Salinivibrio kushneri: one gene and its partner. Each later gene encodes a partner of the first gene's protein in a complex. Links are inferred from orthologs where the notes say so. Each region holds a gene or a part of one and is shown in the gene's direction. Other genes may lie near its edges.

What was found.
Region 2: the proteins of metK (region 1) and groL are in contact, whole or in part, in a cryo-EM structure (PDB 8P4O), measured with the Escherichia coli proteins. The link is inferred for Salinivibrio kushneri from one-to-one orthologs.

What each region holds. Positions count from the first base shown.
Region 1 is NZ_CP114588.1:2,355,025-2,358,311, forward strand. What follows is about bases 318-3,275. They hold metK (methionine adenosyltransferase), read left to right. Parts: upstream 318-1,198; coding sequence 1,199-2,353; downstream 2,354-3,275. Other genes in these bases: N8M53_RS10840 (LysR family transcriptional regulator), read left to right, coding at 318-1,025; N8M53_RS10850 (SprT family zinc-dependent metalloprotease), read left to right, coding at 2,425-2,940; rsmE (16S rRNA (uracil(1498)-N(3))-methyltransferase), read left to right, coding at 3,051-3,275. Outside these bases: more of N8M53_RS10840, read left to right, coding at 99-317; more of rsmE, read left to right, coding at 3,276-3,287. UniProt on the Escherichia coli protein: Catalyzes the formation of S-adenosylmethionine (AdoMet) from methionine and ATP.
Region 2 is NZ_CP114588.1:2,576,537-2,579,719, reverse strand. The notes cover bases 320-3,173. They hold groL (chaperonin GroEL), read left to right. Parts: upstream 320-848; coding sequence 849-2,498; downstream 2,499-3,173. Other genes in these bases: N8M53_RS11825 (SMR family transporter), read right to left, coding at 2,581-2,913; N8M53_RS11835 (co-chaperone GroES), read left to right, coding at 515-805. In the rest of the region: N8M53_RS11840 (MATE family efflux transporter), read right to left, coding at 1-296.

The sequences.
Region 1 (3,287 bases):
CCCCATAAAAGGAACATCTCGTTCCATCTATAGAACGAGATGGTTTATCTCCTTCCGGACAGCTGATGTGACGTCTTACTGGCGTTAAAAGGACAGTTATGCAGGATTTTTCTTCGATCCGTTCGTTTGCGGCTTTATGCCATCATCAAAGCCTCACGGCCGCCGCCAGGGCATTAGGACAACCTAAGTCAACGGTGAGTCGTCGCTTAGCTCAGCTTGAAGCCGACCTAGGACAACCTTTAACACAGAGACAAGGCAATAGACTGGTCTTGACAAAAGCGGGCACTGTTTTTGCGCAGTACTGTCATCAAATACTTGAGCTAGCGGAAAAAAGCGAAGAGGCAATACAGAATTTAAATAATTACCTTCAAGGATCGATAGAGGTGATTTGCCATCCCGGCATGATGCGCGGCTGGGCGGCTCCATTGATCAGTCGCTTTCTCGCTGAGCACCCCAAAGTATCCATTACATTAACGAGCGAAGTCAGCGCACAACGCATTCAGTCGGCCGATCTTATTATCTGGGCAGGAGACATCATGCTGCCGGTCAATTGCCGCTCATATCAACTCGGCCATTGGCAATATGGCATTTACGCTGCACCAGACTATATCAGCCAATATGGCCCATTTACGCATCCTAGCATGCTCGATGAACACCCTTGGCTAGATGTATTTGCCCTACGCCGTCAAGGATTAACACTCTATGATCACGACAATACCTACCACTTAAGCGCCATGCCTAGCCGCTTTAATTGCGACATGATAGCGATTCAGTTAGATGCCATCGCTGATGGGCAAGGCGTTGGATTGCTACCAACTTGGAGCGCCACTGGCTATCAACACCATCATCCTGATAGAATTACCCGCTGCTTGCCTAACTGGGCCTCAGCACCTATTCCGTTGCGTATTTACTGCAGCACTGGCCGCCTTCCTCTGCGTGTTGAATCTCTGGTCCACTGGCTGCAAGAAGCGGTTCCCTCACCATGGTGTTCAGTGCAGCCACAGCAAGCATGCCATGAGGTGTAAGCGTGCCTCAGCCAGTTTTGCTATACCTTAAGACACACCCATATGCATCAACCGACTTGCGTTTATCACAATTGCGAATAAAATAGACGTCTAGAAGTTAAAACATCTGAGATGATCGATGATACGCCTGAGTACGTATCGTCAGTTTCCCTGATAATCAATGAGAGTGTCACATGGCTAAGCACCTGTTTACCTCAGAGTCCGTCTCTGAAGGCCATCCTGATAAAATCGCAGATCAGATTTCTGATGCTGTTTTGGATGCCATCCTTGAGCAAGACCCCAAAGCACGCGTTGCCTGCGAAACCTATGTTAAAACTGGCATGGTAATGGTAGGCGGGGAAGTGACGACCTCGGCATGGGTCGACATTGAAGAGCTTACTCGTCAAACCGTCCAAGATATTGGTTATGTCCATTCTGATATGGGCTTTGATGCCAACTCTTGTGCGGTATTGAATACCATTGGTAAACAATCCCCAGACATCAACCAAGGGGTTGATCGCGCCGACCCGAAAGATCAGGGCGCTGGCGACCAAGGGATCATGTTTGGCTTTGCCACCAATGAGACCAATGTGCTGATGCCGGCCCCTATCACCTATTCACACCGATTGGTGGAGCGCCAAGCGCAAGTGCGCAAAGATGGCACCTTAGACTGGTTACGCCCAGATGCGAAAAGCCAAGTCACTTTCGCCTACGACAACGGCAAAATTGCCGGTATTGATGCCGTCGTGCTCTCAACACAGCATTGCGACAGCATTTCAACCGACGATCTACGCGAGGCGGTGATGGAAGAAATCATCAAGCCTGTGTTGCCCGCAGAATGGCTGACCAAGGATACCAAGTATTTCATCAACCCAACGGGCCGGTTTGTGATTGGCGGCCCGATGGGCGATTGTGGTTTGACAGGCCGTAAGATCATTGTTGACACCTATGGCGGTGCAGCCCGTCACGGTGGCGGGGCGTTCTCGGGGAAAGATCCCTCAAAAGTTGATCGCTCAGCCGCTTACGCCGCGCGCTATGTAGCCAAAAACATTGTTGCCGCAGGCCTTGCCGACCGTTGTGAAATTCAACTGTCTTACGCGATTGGCGTGGCCGAGCCGACTTCCATCATGGTTGAGACCTTCGGTACTGAAAAAGTCGCGCCAGAGGTGATCATCAAAGCGGTGCGTGAGCACTTCGACTTACGTCCGTATGGCCTGCAAGAGATGCTGGATTTATTACAACCTATCTATAAGCAGACCGCAGCGTATGGCCACTTTGGACGCGATATCTTCCCGTGGGAGAAAACCGACAAAGCGGAGCTGTTGCGCGACTTTGCCAAGCTCGGGTAACCTTGGGTAACTCAGTGCTTTTAAGGGAAGCCTCGGCTTCCCTTTTTTGATGGCAGCAAGGACGACCACTTATGTCTTGTGCTTACGGCAGCCTAGAAAAATCATCTTATGCATTACAGCAGGCGGCGCTCACACGCGCGCATCAATGTATTGATGTGGCTAACCAACAATTAGGCACTCAGCTGACCTACCCCGTGGTTGGCTTTACACTGCGGGGGAAATCCGCTGGTACTGCGCATCCCACGCAATGGCGCGTCCGGTTTAACCCTGTCCTTTTACAGCAAGCACCAGAGATCTTTTTTGACGAAGTGATCCCTCACGAGATCTGTCACTTAGTCGCCTTCGCGCTGCATGGCCGAGTGAAGCCTCATGGCGCAGAGTGGCGTCACCTAATGGCTCAGGTATTTAACGCCCCTGCCAATACCACCCACCAGCTTGATATCAGCGCCGTACAAGGCAAAACCTTTGCTTACCACTGTGACTGCGGGCCTGTCGCCTTATCCATTCGTCGCCACAATAAAATACAGCGCGGCCAAGCCACCTATCGTTGCAACCGCTGCCAACAGCAACTGGCACGCATCGATTGAGCATCAGAGCAGTTTGTTTTTTCATCCCTCGTCCCCATAGTAGTGACAGAGCCTATCGTCCCTTTGGTCATGTTACACTGAGGGCGACTTGAACATGGAACACGAGCACAATGCGAATTCCTCGAATTTATCACCCAGCACCGCTACCCGCTCAAGGCACGGTGATCTTAAGCGATGAAGCGGCCAACCATCTCGGTCGCGTCTTACGCATGCAGGCAGAGCAGCCCATTCTGCTCTTTGATGGCAGTGGTGCGCAGTTTCCTGCCATACTGACACAAGTGAGTAAAAAACAGGTGTCTGCCACCATTACCGCTCGCGAATCACACAGTGTCGAGTCTCCGCTTGAC
Region 2 (3,183 bases), 220 kb from region 1 along the record:
AACATCAAGCCGTGACTCGAGACCCGCGCGGCATCTTGATGATCGCCCTGACCAAGCAATCTTGCCACCAAGGCAGCAATACCGACTCCTAATCCGAGCGTGATGGAGTTAACCGCAAAGGTAATAGGGAAGGTGAAGCTCACCGCGGCTAATGCTTCCGTGCCAAGCAGTGAAATAAAGAAGGTATCCACCACATTGAACATGATGATCGCAAATAGCCCAAATACCATGGGCACGGTCATCTTACGTAATGTGAGGTTAATCGGGGCAGACAGCAGCCCGTGTTTGTCGTTCATAATCTCTTATCACTGGGTTGGGACGGCTTACCCTAGCGGATCCTCACAATCGGAGAAAGTTGCCAGTCTAAAAAAACAAAAAAATTGCTGTAAAACCCTTGGGAAAGAAAAAGGGCGTCCCCACATAGGGAGTTACATCAGGAACCGGACGCATGTACGGCCTGTGTGCATACTTACTTCATCAAACGGAACATCATTACTAATTCAGGAGACGACCGATGAACATTCGTCCACTACATGATCGCGTTATCGTTGAGCGCCAAGAAGCTGAGTCTAAATCAGCGGGCGGCATCGTGTTAACTGGTTCTGCTGCAGAAAAGTCTACCCGCGGCAAAGTGCTGGCGGTAGGCAAAGGCCGTATTCTTGAAAACGGCAACGTGCAGCCATTGGACGTTCAAGTGGGTGACACTGTTATCTTCTCTGAAGGCTTTGGCACCAAGACGGAAAAAATCGAGGGTCAAGAAGTTCTGATCTTGTCTGAAAGCGACATCATGGCAATCGTTGAATAATTCATTTCACCTCCAATCAATAATGTAAGAAAGGAATAGAATCATGGCTGCTAAAGACGTTAAATTTAGTGACGACGCGCGTGCGAAAATGCTCGAAGGTGTGAATGTTCTGGCTGATGCCGTGAAAGTCACACTGGGCCCTAAAGGCCGTAACGTAGTACTAGACAAATCATTCGGTGCCCCAACCATCACCAAAGATGGTGTCTCTGTTGCACGTGAAATTGAACTGGAAGACAAGTTCCAGAACATGGGCGCACAAATGGTGAAAGAAGTAGCGTCTCAATCAAACGACGCTGCGGGTGACGGTACGACTACCGCTACAGTATTGGCGCAATCCATTGTTAATGAAGGCTTGAAAGCAGTAGCGGCAGGCATGAACCCAATGGATCTAAAGCGCGGTATCGACAAAGCGGTTGTTGCGGCGGTTGAAGAGTTGAAAAAACTGTCTGCGCCTTGCACCAGCAACAATGCGATTGAGCAAGTGGGCACTATTTCTGCCAACTCTGACCACACCGTTGGTAAAATTATCGCACAAGCGATGGAAAAAGTCGGTCGTGACGGTGTCATCACCGTTGAAGAAGGTCAATCACTGCAAGACGAACTGAGCGTCGTCGAAGGCATGCAGTTCGACCGTGGTTACCTGTCTCCTTACTTCATCAATAACCAAGAAGCCGGTAACGTTGAGCTGGATAACCCATTTATCCTGCTGATCGACAAAAAAGTGTCGAACATTCGCGAGCTGCTACCAACCCTTGAAGCGGTTTCTAAAGCCTCTCGTCCACTGCTTATTATTGCAGAAGACCTTGAAGGTGAAGCGCTGGCAACCTTGGTGGTTAACAACATGCGTGGCATCGTTAAAGTCGCTGCAGTGAAAGCCCCTGGCTTTGGTGACCGTCGTAAAGCGATGCTGCAAGATATCGCAACCTTGACAGCAGGTACTGTGGTTTCTGAAGAAATCGGCATGGACCTAGAGAAAGTGACGTTGGAAGACCTGGGTCAAGCTAAGCGTGTTACCGTCACCAAAGACAACACCACCATCGTTGACGGTGTGGGTGAGGAAGCTGCGATTGAAGGGCGTGTTGCGCAAATTCGTCAGCAAATCGAAGAAGCGACGTCTGATTACGACAAAGAAAAACTGCAAGAGCGTGTAGCTAAGCTAGCTGGCGGTGTTGCGGTGATCAAAGTCGGTGCGGCGACTGAAGTCGAGATGAAAGAGAAGAAAGATCGCGTTGAAGATGCTCTGCACGCAACACGTGCGGCGGTTGAAGAAGGCGTGGTTGCCGGTGGTGGCGTTGCGCTTATTCGCGCAGCGAGCAAAGTTGGCGAGCTGAAAGGTGATAACGAAGAGCAAAACGTGGGCATCCGTGTCGCACTGCGCGCTATGGAATCACCACTTCGTCAAATCGCGACTAACGCGGGTGACGAAGACTCAGTGGTTGCTAACAAAGTGAAATCTGGCGAGAACCACTTTGGCTACAATGCATCAACCGGCGAATACGGTGACATGATTGAGATGGGTATTCTTGACCCAACCAAAGTAACACGTAGTGCACTACAGTTCGCTGCCTCTGTTGCGGGTCTGATGATCACCACTGAAGCCATGGTTACCGATCTGCCACAAAAAGACGGTGGTGCTGATATGGGCGCTGCTGCTGGTATGGGTGGCATGGGCGGAATGGGCGGCATGATGTAATCGCCTCTCCCTCCCTGAAATGAAAAAACCCAGCTTCGGCTGGGTTTTTTCGTTGTGTGCTGTCAGGATCTATTTTTAATCTTTAGTGTGTTGAGGTGGATGAGAATATGTTCATCACGGCCACACCAGAGACAATCAATGCCATTCCGATCACCGCCGGCGCATCCAGCTTTTGATCAAAGACCAGCCAACCAATTAAAGCAATCAATGTCACGCCCGCGCCGGCCCATATGGCATAGGCGATGCCTACGGGAATTGCGCGCAAAGTGAGGGCGAGTAGATAAAAAGAGAAACTGTATCCCACCACCACTAATATCGAAGGAACGAGCTTAGAAAAGCCGTCACTGTTTTTGAGTGATGCGGTTGCAATCACCTCTGCCACAATAGCAAACCCTAGAAAAAGCCAATGCTTCATATCGATGACTCCCAAGTGAGAAACAGGTGAGCCATGCTACCAGCCAATTTTTATGATGTATGCCTCATTTTGAGTGGAGAAGAGTGAAAGATACGATCGGGCATGTAAGCCAAGGTGAACACTGGCGGCAAAATATAGGGGGTAAAATAGACAAAAAAACTTGTTTTGTACGAATTTCGCTCAGGTGAGATTTTTTTTAAAAAAAGGGGTTGCGGTAAAAACTGAGATCTCTATACTGCGCTTCCTGTTGACGGGGCAACGAGACGCAAG